DNA from 3 places in the Kitasatospora sp. NPDC004799 genome. Region 1 is predicted to be linked to each of the others. Evidence: riboswitches for the same ligand, from Rfam matches in the RefSeq annotation. Region 1 holds a riboswitch; each other region holds the start of a gene.
The links. A riboswitch is a leader RNA that binds a small molecule or an ion and turns the genes downstream of it on or off. The one in region 1 is predicted to bind S-adenosylmethionine.
Positions count from the first base shown of each region.

Region 2: linked by a shared signal. The riboswitch ahead of ABZW03_RS14345 (aminotransferase class V-fold PLP-dependent enzyme) and the one ahead of thrC (threonine synthase) in region 1 are both predicted to bind S-adenosylmethionine.
Region 3: linked by a shared signal. The riboswitch ahead of ABZW03_RS04905 (IclR family transcriptional regulator) and the one ahead of thrC (threonine synthase) in region 1 are both predicted to bind S-adenosylmethionine.

Region 1 is NZ_JBEXJK010000071.1:8,016-12,197, reverse strand. Features, by position in the region: gene ABZW03_RS12350 (ubiquitin-like small modifier protein 1) at 474-752, opposite strand; gene thrC (threonine synthase) at 778-2,085, opposite strand; SAM riboswitch class I at 2,102-2,237, opposite strand; gene ABZW03_RS12340 (glucosyl-3-phosphoglycerate synthase) at 2,350-3,387, shown strand; gene ABZW03_RS12335 (trehalose-6-phosphate synthase) at 3,425-4,182, shown strand, end outside.
Region 2 is NZ_JBEXJK010000089.1:13,671-17,852, forward strand. Features, by position in the region: gene ABZW03_RS14335 (hypothetical protein) at 186-611, shown strand; gene trpD (anthranilate phosphoribosyltransferase) at 731-1,807, shown strand; SAM riboswitch class IV at 1,940-2,058, shown strand; gene ABZW03_RS14345 (aminotransferase class V-fold PLP-dependent enzyme) at 2,111-3,544, shown strand; gene ABZW03_RS14350 (Lrp/AsnC ligand binding domain-containing protein) at 3,548-3,829, opposite strand; gene ABZW03_RS14355 (rhomboid family intramembrane serine protease) at 3,826-4,182, opposite strand, start outside.
Region 3 is NZ_JBEXJK010000020.1:12,603-16,784, forward strand. Features, by position in the region: gene ABZW03_RS04890 (MerR family transcriptional regulator) at 1-509, opposite strand, end outside; gene ABZW03_RS04895 (HEAT repeat domain-containing protein) at 513-1,250, opposite strand; gene ABZW03_RS04900 (hypothetical protein) at 1,476-1,904, shown strand; SAM riboswitch class I at 1,968-2,110, shown strand; gene ABZW03_RS04905 (IclR family transcriptional regulator) at 2,315-3,028, shown strand; gene ABZW03_RS04910 (threonine/serine exporter family protein) at 3,152-4,182, opposite strand, start outside.

The sequences.
Region 1 (4,182 bases):
GGGGAACCCCCCCTGGGCGCAGCCGTGCACGCCGCAACCCTCCGCGCGGGACGCCAAGCGGCTTCCGGTGAGCGGGTGATTGCGTCGACCGCCGCTGAATGTATCCGGATCGACGCCCTCTGCAACAGGGTCAGCCACCGGTAATTCCGCCGGCGTATCAAGGGACAGGACGGGCCGAATCGGAATAATCTCGGCATTCCACGCCGGACATAGCGGACGAATTACCCAAATGTCCGCGGGAATTCTGACATCTGCCTGACATGTTTCCGTGGCCGCTCCCGGCGGCCGGACGCCCCCGGATCGAACGCGGAGGGTCGAACGCGGCGGGGCCGAAAAGAAAACCCTGTTCCCAGCCGAGCCACACTCTACTCCGACTCGACCCGGAAATATTCCCGCCGAAATGCAGGCGGTCGCCCGCGCATACGGAGAGCCGAATTCCGTACGCGTGGGCGACCGCTGGTTCCCGTGGCGGCTCAGCAGCCGCCGGCCACCGCCGGGATGATCGAGACGCTGGCGCCGTCCTTGATCTCGGTCGCCAGGCCCTCGGCGAACCGCACGTCGTCGTCGTTCACGTAGACGTTCACGAAGCGGCGCAGCTTGCCGGTGTCGTCCAGGATGCGGGCCGAGATGCCGGCGTGGTTCTTCTCCAGGTCGGCGATGACCTCGGCCAGGGTGGCCCCCTCGGCGGTCACCTCTGCGGCGCCGCCGGTGTAGGTGCGCAGGATGGTGGGAATGCGGACGTTGGCGCTCATGACTCTCCTTGCGGGGGCGGGTGGTTCAGGCGGACGCGAGGCCGGCGGCGCGGAACGAGTCCAGCGTCGGGCGGATGACGGTGGTCATCCCGGCGTCGGAGACGGCGTCCAGGGTCTTCAGGCCGTCGCCGGTGTTGATCGCGACGGTCTCCTTGGCCGGGTCCAGCTGCCCGGTCTCGACCAGCTTCTTGAGCACGCCGACGGTCACCCCGCCCGCGGTCTCGGCGAAGACGCCCTCGGTCCGCGCCAGCAGCCGGATCGCCGCCACGACCTCGGCGTCCGTGACGTCCTCGACCGCGCCACCGGTCCGGCGGGCGATGTCCAGCACGTACGGGCCGTCGGCGGGGTTGCCGATCGCCAGCGACTTGGCGATGGTGTTCGGCTTGACCGGCTTGATCACGTCCCGGCCGGCCTTGAACGCGGCCGACACCGGCGAGCAGCCCTCGGCCTGGGCGCCGAAGACCTTGTACGGCCGGTCCTCGACCAGGCCGAGCCTGATCAGCTCCTGCAGACCCTTGTCGATCTTCGTCAGCTGCGAGCCCGAGGCGATCGGGATCACGATCTGCTCCGGCAGCCGCCAGCCGAGCTGCTCGCAGATCTCGTACGCCAGCGTCTTGGAGCCCTCGCCGTAGTACGGCCGCAGGTTCACGTTGACGAAGCCCCAGCCCTCGCCGGCCGGGTCGCCGATCAGCTCCGAGCAGAAGCGGTTCACGTCGTCGTAGTTGCCCTCGATGCCGACCAGTTCGCCGCCGTACACCCCGGCCATGACGACCTTGCCCTGCTCCAGGTCGTGCGGGATGAACACGCAGGACCGGAACCCTGCGCGGGCCGCCGCCGCCCCCACCGCGCCGGCCAGGTTGCCGGTGGAGGAGCAGGACAGCGTGGTGTACCCGAACGCCCGGGCCGCCTCGATCGCGCACGCGACCACCCGGTCCTTGAACGAGTGGGTCGGGTTCCCGGAGTCGTCCTTGATGTGCAGCTGGGCGGTGAAACCGAGCTCGCGGCCCAGGTTGTCCGCCTTCACCAGCGGGGTCCACCCCGGGTTCAGGTTGGGCTTCGACGCCACGTCGGCCGGAACCGGCAGCAGCGGCGCGTACCGCCAGATGGAGGCCGGGCCGGCCTCGATCCGCTTGCGCAGCTCCTCGGCGCCCTCGCTGCCGAACTCGTAGGCGATCTCCAGCGGGCCGAAGCACTCCAGGCACGCGAAGCTGGGGCCGAGCGGGAAGCGGGTGCCGCACTCGCGACAGGACAGCGCGGCGGCGGGGCCGAGGTCGACGGGTGGGGGTCCCCCCGGCCGAAGGCTGGGGGAGGGTGCGGCGGTGTCGATAGCCATGATGGCGAGGCCTCTCTCCTCATCTTCCCCGTGTCGCGGTCGCGACACGGGCCGGAATTGGCACCTGTCCCGCCGGGGCCTGTCGACGACAGCCGCGCGAGAAGGTTGCCGGGACGTCAACGGGCCGTTCCCTCAGTCCCTCTGGATGAGCTTGTGAAATTGTGGTGGTGCGTGGGCGGCGACCCCGGCGTGCAAAGGTCCGACCGCTGTACGAAGACTGTATCCGAAGGCGTCAATCCTGAACGGGACCGTCCGCCAAGCGAGATGACACGTCCCACCGACCCCGCCGAGGAGACCTCCGTGCCCGCCGAACCGACCCCCGAGCTCCTCCCGCAGGCGGCGTCCTGGCTGCGCCGCCGCTCCTGGAGCGCGGCCGACCGGCCGGTCCGCACCCTCCTCGACGCCAAGGAGCGCACCGGCCGCACCGTCAGCGTGGTCCTCCCCGCCCTGGACGAGGAGGCCACCGTCGGCGACATCGTCCGCACCATCCGCCGCGAGCTGATGGAGGGCCTCCCGCTCGTCGACGAACTCGTCGTCGTGGACTCCGGCTCCACCGACGCCACCGCCGCCGTCGCCGCCGAGGCCGGCGCCCGGGTGGAGCACCGCGACCTGATCCTCCCCCGCCTGCCCGCCGTCCCGGGCAAGGGCGAGGTGCTCTGGCGCTCCCTGCTGGTGACCCACGGCGACATCGTCTGCTTCGTCGACGCCGACCTGCGCGAGTTCGACCCGGCCTTCGTCTCCGGCATCGTCGGCCCGCTGCTGACCGACGAGTCCATCCAGCTGGTCAAGGCCATGTACGACCGCCCGCTGGAGTCGGAGGGCGCCGTCCTGCCCGCCGGCGGCGGCCGGGTCACCGAACTCGTCGCCCGCCCACTCCTGAACCTCCACTGGCCGGAACTCGCCGGTTTCGTCCAGCCCCTCGGCGGCGAGTACGCGGCCCGCCGCTCACTGCTCGAACGGCTGCCCTTCCCCACCGGCTACGGCGTCGAACTCGGCCTGCTGGTCGACGCCCTGGAGCTGGCCGGCCTGGACGCCCTGGCCCAGGTGGACGTCGGCGTCCGGCACCACCGCCACCAGGACGGCCAGGCGCTCGGCCGGATGGCCGCCACCATCTACCGGACCGCCCTGGAACGCCTCGACCGCACCCACCGGCTCAAGGCCTCCGCCGACCTCGTCCACCCCCACCTCACCCAGTTCACCCGCGACCCGGAAACCCGCGCGTTCGCCGCGCACACCCACCCCGTGACCGCCCTGGAGCGCCCCCCGATGCACACCGTCCCCGAGTACGCGACCCGCCACTGAACGTTTGCCGCCCCACCACCCCGGCAACATCCCAACCATGGGCGATCTCACGACCAACCGTTCGAGCGCGACCGGCACCGCCCCCGTCCTGGTCGCCTCCAACCGGGGACCGGTGTCCTTCGGCACCGCCGAGGACGGCACGCTGACCCTGCGCCGGGGCGGCGGCGGCCTGGTCTCCGGCCTCTCGGCCATCGAGGACCCGAACGCCGTCTGGGTCTGCGCCGCCCTCAACGACGCCGACCGCAGAGCCGCCGCCGAGGCGCCCCACGGCCGCCTCGACCTGGCCGGCCACGAGGTCGGCGGCCAGGCCGTACGGATGCTGGACATCGACCCCCGGACCTTCGCCCGGGCCTACAACGGCGTCGCCAACTCCACCCTCTGGTTCGTCCACCACCTGCTCTACGCGACCCCCACCGCGCCCGCCTTCGACGCCGGCTTCCGCACCGAGTGGGCCGCCTACCAGGCCTACAACCGGGCGTTCGCCGAGGCCCTGGCCGCCGAAGCCGCCCCGGACGCCGCCGTCCTGGTCCAGGACTACCACCTGTCCCTGACCCCGGCCCTGCTCCGCGAGGCCCGCCCCGACCTGCGGATCGGCCACTTCTCGCACACCCCCTGGGCCCCGCCCGAGTACTACCGGCTGCTGCCCGACGACGTCGCCCGGGCCGTCCTCACCGGCATCCTGGGCGCCGACCGGGCCGGCTTCCTCACCGAACGCTGGGCCCGCGCCTTCGCCGCCTGCTGCGCGGACCTCCTCGGCGCCGCCGTCGACCACGACGCGCTCACCGTCACCCTCGA
Region 2 (4,182 bases), on a different contig from region 1:
GGCCCGGGTCGGCCGTACGGGTGGACCGGGCGGGTCCGGGTGACGGGCCGTCCTCCGGGCGGGTGAGTCCGGGGCGCGGCGGCTTGAGGAGGAACGTGCGCGAGGGGGACTCGGCGGAGGGTGATCCGGAGTAGCATCCGGATCAGGCGAACGTGGTCCGGATCACACTTGAGGGAGCAGGGCCCATGGCGTACACGACCGATGAGACGCTCACCGTCCTCGTCTACAGCGACGACCGCAACACCCGCGAGCAGGTGCTGACGGCGCTCGGCCGCCGGCCCGCCGAGGATCTTCCGGAACTCTCCTACCTGGAGTGCGCGACCACCCCCGCGGTGCTCAAGGCACTGGAGAAGGGGGGAGTGGACCTCTGCGTGCTGGACGGCGAGGCCGTGCCGGCCGGCGGGCTGGGGCTCGGGCGCCAGCTGAAGGACGAGATCTACGGCTGCCCGCCGGTGCTGGTGCTGATCGGCCGGCCGCAGGACTCCTGGCTCGCCGCCTGGAGCCGGGCCGACGCCGCGATCTCCCACCCGGTGGACCCGGTGGCGCTGGCCGAGGCGGCCGCCGTGCTGCTGCGGGCGCGGCTGGCGAAGCGGACCCCGGCCGTCCGCTGAAATCCGCCCCGGCAACTAGAAAAGACGGGGGTAGAAGCGACCGCTTCGCTCGATAGGCTGGCTCCATCCGTACGGACGTCCCCCCGGAGCGGGGAACCGACAAACAGCTGGAGTCAGCCATGGTGAACGTGAACCCTGCGAACGGCGGTAGCGACCCCGCGCAGGTGGTCCGCACCTGGCCGGACATCCTGGCGGCGCTGTTGCAGGGGGAGGACCTCGACCGCTCGGCCACCGCGTGGGCGATGGACCGGATCATGAGCGGCGAGGCGTCCCCCGTGCAGGTGGCCGGGTTCATGGTCGCGCTGCGGGCCAAGGGCGAGTCGGTCGAGGAGATCGCCGGGCTGGTCGACGCGATGTACGCGCACGCCGAGCCGCTGGACATCCCGGGACCGGCGGTGGACATCGTCGGCACCGGCGGGGACCGCGCGAAGACCGTCAACATCTCCACTATGTCGGCGATCGTCGCGGCGGCCGCCGGTGCCAAGGTGGTCAAGCACGGCAACCGGTCGGCCTCCTCCGCCAGTGGTTCCTCGGACGTGCTGGAGAAGCTCGGCGTGGCGCTGGACCTCTCCGCCCGGCGGGTCGCCGAGGTGGCCGAGGAGGTCGGGCTCACCTTCTGCTTCGCGGCGAAGTTCCACCCCTCGATGCGGCACGCCGCCACCGCGCGGCGCGACCTCGGGGTGCCGACCGCCTTCAACATCCTCGGCCCGCTGACCAACCCGGCCAAGGTCACCGCGCACGCGATCGGCTGTTTCGACACCCGGCTCGCCGGGCTGATCGCCGGGGTGCTGGCGCGGCGGGGCGCGACGGCGCTGGTCTTCCGCGGCGACGACGGGCTGGACGAGCTGACCATCACCACCACCTCGCAGGTGTGGCTGGTGCGCGACGGGGTGGTCACCGAGACCCGCTTCGACCCGCGGGACGTGGGCATCGAGCTGGTCGGCATCGAGGCGCTGCGCGGGGCGGACGCCTCGTACAACGCCGAGGTCGCCCGGCGGCTGCTGGCGGGGGAGCACGGGCCGGTGCGGGACGCCGTCCTGCTGAACACGGCGGCGGCGCTGGTCGCGCTGGACCTGGGCGACGCGCCGCTCACCGAGCAGCTGGCGGCCGGCATGGCGCGGGCCGCGCGGGCGATCGACTCCGGCGCCGCGCAGGACCTGCTGCGGCGCTGGTCGGAGGCCACCAGCCGGATCTGAGGCGGCAGTTGGGGAGCCCGCGCCGGTACGCCGGCGCGGGCTCCCGCACGTCAGGAGCGCCCGGAGGCGGCTGTGTCCAGATGGTGGATGGCCGTTTGACCGCCCGCTGGGCGCGGCCTAGAGTCTTCGCCAGGTCATGAGCGACAGCGCCAAGCCCCAGCTTGCTGTCCGGCAACCCTCCGTCCGTGGCGGGGTGCCCTGGGTGAGGACCGGGTCGACACGGCGAACCGTCCGTGCGACAAGCGCGGACGCCCGACGACTAGCACTCCCGGGGTCCCTTACCCCTTGAAGGAGTGCATCCTCATGTCCGCCCACCCGTCTCCCGCCACCACCCTTCTCCCGGCGAGCTCCGCGCGGCAGCCCGGTGCCGAACTCCGCGCCCCGCTCGCCGTCCTCGGCGCCGACGTCCAGGTCCCGCTCGCCAGCGGTGAGAAGGTCGGTTACGCGGCGCTCGACTACGCGGCCAGCTCGCCGGCGCTCCAGCGGGTGTGGGACGACGTCGCCGCCTACGCGCCGTACTACGGCAGTGTCCACCGCGGGGCCGGGTACCTCTCCCAGCTGTCCACCGACCTGTTCGAGCAGAGCCGCCGCACCGTCGGCGAGTTCCTCGACCTGCGCGAGGGCGACCAGGTGGTCTTCACCCGGGCCACCACCGACTCGCTCAACCTGCTGGCCGCCGCCGTTCCGGCCGGCACCCGGGTGTTCGCCTTCGAGACCGAGCACCACGCCTCGCTGCTGCCCTGGGCGCACGCCGGACTGGACGTCAGCTACCTGCGGGCGCCGCGCTCGCGGGCCGAGGCGGTGGCCGCGCTGGACGCCGCGCTCGCCGGGGCGCCCGAGGGCCCCAAGCTGCTCTGCGTCACCGGCGCCTCCAATGTGACCGGCGAGCTGTGGCCGGTCGCCGAGCTGACCGAGACCGCGCACCGGCACGGCGCCCGGGTGGTGCTGGACGCCGCCCAGCTGGCGCCGCACCACCGGGTCTCGGTGCGCGAGCTGGACGTCGACTGGGTCGCCTTCTCCGGCCACAAGATCTACGCGCCGTTCGGCGCCGGGGTGCTGGCCGGCCGGGCGGACTGGCTGGACGCGGCCGAGCCGTACCTGGCCGGCGGCGGGGCGACCCGGACGGTGGCCCGGGAGACCGACGGCTCGGTGGCCGTGCAGTGGCACACCGGCCCGGCCCGGCACGAGGCCGGCTCGCCGAACGTGATCGGCGCCTACGCGATCGCCTCGGCCTGCCGGGCGCTGACCGAGGCGGGCTTCGACGCGCTGGAGGCCCGGGAGCAGCAGCTGATCGCCCGCCTGACGGCCGGGCTGGCCGGGATCCCGGAGGTCAAGGTGCTGAACCTGTTCGGCGACGACTCCGCCCGGGTGGGCGTGCTGTCCTTCGTCGTCCGGGGCTGGAACAGCTCGCACTTCTCGGCCGCGCTCTCCGCCGAGTACGGCATCGGGGTGCGCGACGGCCTGTTCTGCGCCCACCCGCTGGTGCGCACGCTGCTCGGCGACGAGGAGGTCGCGCCTTCCGAGTGCGGCGCGCCGGAGCCCTCGCTGCCGGGCGAGCGCAGCCTGAACGCGATCCGGGTGAGCTTCGGCGCCGGGACGCCGGACGAGCACGTGGACCGCTTCCTCACCGCCGTCCGGGAGCTGGTCACGGACGGCGCGGCCTGGAACTACCGCAACGAGGGCGGGCGCTGCGTCGCCACCGTGCAGGTCGACCGGGGCCGGCGCGCCGAGGGCTGAGCGCTACTCGTCCAGGCCGAGGGCGAAGGCGGCCTCCAGGTCGTGCTGGGAGTAGGTGCGGAAGGCGATCTGGGTCTCGGTGTGGGCCACGCCCGGGACCTTGTTCAGCCGGCCCGGGATGACCTCGGCCAGGTCGTCGTGCCGGCGCACCCGCACCATCGCCACCAGGTTGTAGCCACCGGTCACCGAGTAGACCTCGCTCACGCCGTCGATGGCGGCGATGGACTCGGCGATCTCCGGGATGCGGTCGACACTGGTCTTGATCAGGACGATGGCGGTGATCACAGTTCGGGCTCCTTTGTGAGGTGCCGCCAGGGTATCGGGCGTCCGCCGGGTCGTCGCGGGGGGTGGCGGACGACGGTGCAGGCGTAGAGGAACCCGGCCGAGAAGCCGATCACGTGGACCAGGTACGCCACTCCGGGCCCGGCCGAGTGCACCGACCACCACTGCAGGACGAACCAGAGGCCGAGCACCAGCCAGGCGGGGAAGCGCAGCGGGAGGAAGAACAGCAGCGGGACGAGGGTGGTCACCCGCGCCCTGGGGTGGAGGCGCAGGTAGGCGCCGAGGGTGGCGGCGATCGCCCCGGAGGCCCCGATGAGCACCCGGGTGGAGTTCGGCGAGTGCGCCTCGGCGAGTGC
Region 3 (4,182 bases), on a different contig from region 1:
GCCAGCGCCCAGCGGAGGGCCCCGGCGACGATCGGGTCCGACTCGCCCAGCACGGCCTCGACCAGCGCCTCCACCGGGACCGGGACGTCCTCGCCGGCGGACAGGGCCGCGCGCTGCCGCGTCCCCGGGCTCTTCGACTCCAGGGCCTGGAGCAGCGAGACGACCTGCAGGGCCTCCTCCCAGCCGGCGGGTTCCGCGGCGTCGAGCCGCCGCAGCCGGGTGAGCAGCTCGGTCTCCGCCGCGATCCGCTCGCGGGTCCGGCGGATCAGGTCCTCGACGAGTTCGGCGGGCGCGAAACCGGGGTCGTCGAGCGCCCGCCCGACGTCGCGCAGCGAGAGGCCGAGCGAGCGCAGGCTCTCGATGTGGAGGATCCGCCGGATGTCCTCCTCCGAGTACCGCCGGTAGCCGGAGCCGGTACGCCCCGTCGGCCGCACCAGTCCGAGCGATTCGTAGTGCCGGAGCATGCGGGCGCTGACCCCGGACCGCCGCGCGACGTCGCCGATCAACACTGCCTACCGTCCCTCCTGGCCGCCCCCGCCGAGGGCCACCGTGCGCTTCGCCTCCTCGATCGCGAACTCGAATCCGGCGTCCGGGTCCTGCCACAGCCGTTCCGTGGCGAGCGCGTGCGCGCGCACCCGGGGGTCGCGGTCCGTCGTCGCGGCGGACAGCGTCGGCAGCACCGCCTCCCCGAGCGCGATCAGCGCCCGGCTGAGGCTCAGTTGGGTCTCGCGTCCGCCGCGTCCGAGCTGAGCGGCCAAGACTACGGCCAACTCGCGCTCGCCACCCTCGGGCACCAGCACGACGGCGGTCCGCCAGGCGGCGCGGGCCACCTCCTCGTCGGCGTCGGCCAGCAGCGCCGGGGTGATCGCCGGCCAGGCCCGCCGGTCGCCGATCTTGGACAGCGTGTGCAGGGCCTGGCTCCGGGCCTGGGCCCGCTCCGAGCGGAGCTGGTCGATCAGCAGCGGCACCGTCTGCGCCGGGTCGTGCCGGGTGAGCGCCCAGGTGAGCATCTCGCGCACGTAGAACTCGGGCTCGACGGCGCACCGCTCGACGAGCCCGCCGACGAACCCCGGGCGCGGGCCGGTGCCGACGGCCAGCGCCGCCTGCAGGCGCACCGAGGAGTCCCCGTGCGCCAGCCCGCGCAGCGCCCGCGCCGTCTCCGTCTCCGTCTCCGCCTCCGTTTCCCCGACCGCAGCCGTGGCCGTGTGCGTGGCCGTGTGCGTGGCCGTGCCTTCTTCCGTCCTGGTCATCGGGACCACCTCCTCGGCCAGAGTGAAAGGGTTGACACCGTGACAAGGTCAAGCGGATCCGGGCCCGCGGCCCACGGCGGCGGGATGCGGAGTCCGGTCTTACCGTGAGAGACGGGGCTCCGCCGCCGCGGGCGCACGACCGCCCCCGCGCCGCCCGGAGCACCTCTCCCCGTCTCCCCGTCTCCCCGTGTCCGCGAGGCGGCCGCCACCGAAGGAGCCCGTGTCATGGCCAGTAGTGCTACCGGGGCCGGCCCCACCGTCCGGGGCCCCCAGCGGTACCCCCATGCGAGTGGGTGGACCATCTTCGCCGGGGTCATGCTGATCTCCGCCGGCATGATGGCGGTGTTCCAGGGGGCCGCCGCCGTCCGCAAGGACGGTCTGCTGATCGTCACCCGCAGCTACGTGTACTCGATGAACACCGAGGGGTGGGGGTGGATCCACCTCATCCTCGGGATCGTCGTGGTCGTGGCCGGTGTGGCGGTCTTCAGCGGTGCCTTCTGGGCCCGGGCGGTCGGGGTCGGCGTCGCCGTGCTGGGCATGCTCGCCAACTTCCTCTGGCTGCCCTACTACCCGCTGTGGGCGATCGTCCTGATCGCGATCGACGCCCTGGTCATCTGGGCGCTGTGCGTCGGGAAGGTGGTCAGGGAGGCCTGATCCGGAGCCCTGGGTGGTGGGGGGCTTGCCGACCGGCCCGGGAAGTCTTGTATCGTTCCTGGCGAATCATCCAGAGGGGTGGAGGGACCGGCCCTACGAAGCCCCGGCAACTCCCCGTTCGACCCGGCGTCCGAAGTACGCGCCGTGCCGTGCGGGGGCAGTGCCAACTCCGGCCTGTCGCCACTGTGGCGCGGGAAAGATGAGGAGACACGGTGCTCTCTGTGCTGTCCTTCGCCCGGGCGCTTCCCGCCCCGGCCCTTCCGCGTACCCGTCTCGTGCCCGGCGCAGGCAATCGGCCGACTTCCCCGGCCCGTCCTCGCTGACCACCCCCCCGGCTCCCCACCAGGAGCCGCCGGGAGCAGCGACGACCACCCGCTGCTCCCGGGCCCCGAGACTGGAGTACCCCACCCATGGAGAACACGAGCGGCGTCGGCGTGCTCGACAAGGTCACCTGGATCCTCGGCATCCTGGAGTCCGGCCCCGTCAGCCTGAGCGGCCTCGTCGCCGCCACCGGCATGGCCCGGCCCACCGCCCACCGGCTGGCCGTCGCACTCGAACACCACCGCCTGGTCAGCCGGGACGTGCAGGGCCGGTTCATGCTCGGCCCCCGGCTCGGCGAGCTCTCGGCGGCCGCCGGGGAGGACCGGCTGCTGGCCGCGGCCGGCTCGGTCCTCGCCCAGCTGCGGGACCTCACCGGCGAGAGCGCCCAGCTCTACCGCCGGCAGGGCGAGGTGCGGATCTGCGTGGCCTCCGCCGAACGCCTCTCGGGCCTGCGGGACACCGTTCCGGTGGGCATCACCCTCCCCATGAAGGTGGGCTCCGCCGCCCAGATCCTGCTCGCCTGGGAGGAGCCGGAGCGCCTCCACCGCGGGCTGCAGGGCGCCCGCTTCACCGCCACCGCCCTGAGCGGCGTACGGCGCCGGGGCTGGGCGCAGTCCGTCGGCGAGCGCGAGCTCGGGGTCGCCTCCGTCTCCGCGCCCGTCCGCGGCCAGTCCAACCGGGTGGTGGCCGCCGTCTCGGTCTCCGGCCCGATCGAGCGGCTCACCCGCCACCCCGGCGCCCAGCTCTCCCAGGCCGTGGTCGAGGCGGCGTACCGGCTCACCGAGGCGCTGCGCCACCCCTGACCGGGCGCCCACCCGGCTGCTGCCCGCCCGACTGCCGCCGTCCCCCGACCGCCGCCCGCCCGACCGCCGCCCCGGGGCCCACTGCCCCGAGACGGCGGTCGGCCCCGGGCGGTCGGCCCCGGTTCAGGTCCGGGGCAGCAGGACGGCGCGGCGCGGACGGGGTATCCGGCTGATCACCGCGCCGATCAGGGTGCCGATCGACACCCCGAAGACCGCCGACACCGCCGTCAGCACCGACTGCGCGCCGTTGCCGACCTCGATCTGCGCGGTGTGCAGCAGGCCGAAGGAGCCCGGCACCACGATCCAGAACGCCGGGAGGTAGAGCACCTGCCAGAGCGGACCGCCCGGCAGCCAGTGCACCAGGGTGGCGGCGGCCGCGGCGGTGACCGCCCCGGCCAGGCCGCCGACCGCCGCGCCGTGCGTCGACCCCACGGCCACCTGGACCGTGACGCTCACCGCGATTACCACGACGATCCACGGGACGGCCGAGGGCGGGGTGTTCACGTTCACCACTACGCCGGCCACCGCGAGCGCCAGCCCCAGCGCGATCACCCACCAGCTCGGCCGGGCGACCTGCACGTCCGCCAGCGCGGTGGCCGGCATGCCGGTCGCGGTCGCCGCCGCGGCCACCCCGGCGAGGAACAGCGCCAGCTGCACCGCACCGGAGACCAGCCGGGCGGTACCCGCGCTGGCCGCGCCCGCGGCGATCTCCGACAGCCCGGTGACGAGCAGTCCACCCGGCAGCAGGATCGCCAGCGTGGCGACGATGGTCCGCAGCGGGCCGTCCAGCAGGGACGCCCGGGCGAGCGAGAGGACCAGCAGGGCCACCAGGAACCCGGCCGTGACGGGCAGCAGCGGCCGCAGGTACGGCAGCCGCCGGGCGAGCACGGTCAGCCCCACGACGATCAGCGAGCCGAGTCCGGCCGCCAGCACGTTCGCCGCCACCGGTTGCAGGAAGAGGCAGACCCCCACCCCGACCGGCAGCGCCCCGAGGTCCGACACCCACGCGGGCCGGCGGGCCGGCGCCCGCCGGATCGCGTCCAGTTCGGCGAGCGCCCGCGGCCCGTCGAGCCCGCCCGCCCGCAGCCGGTGCACCAGGTGGAGGACGTCGGCGGTCTGCTCGAACCGCAGCGCGGCGCCGACCGGCTGGAACC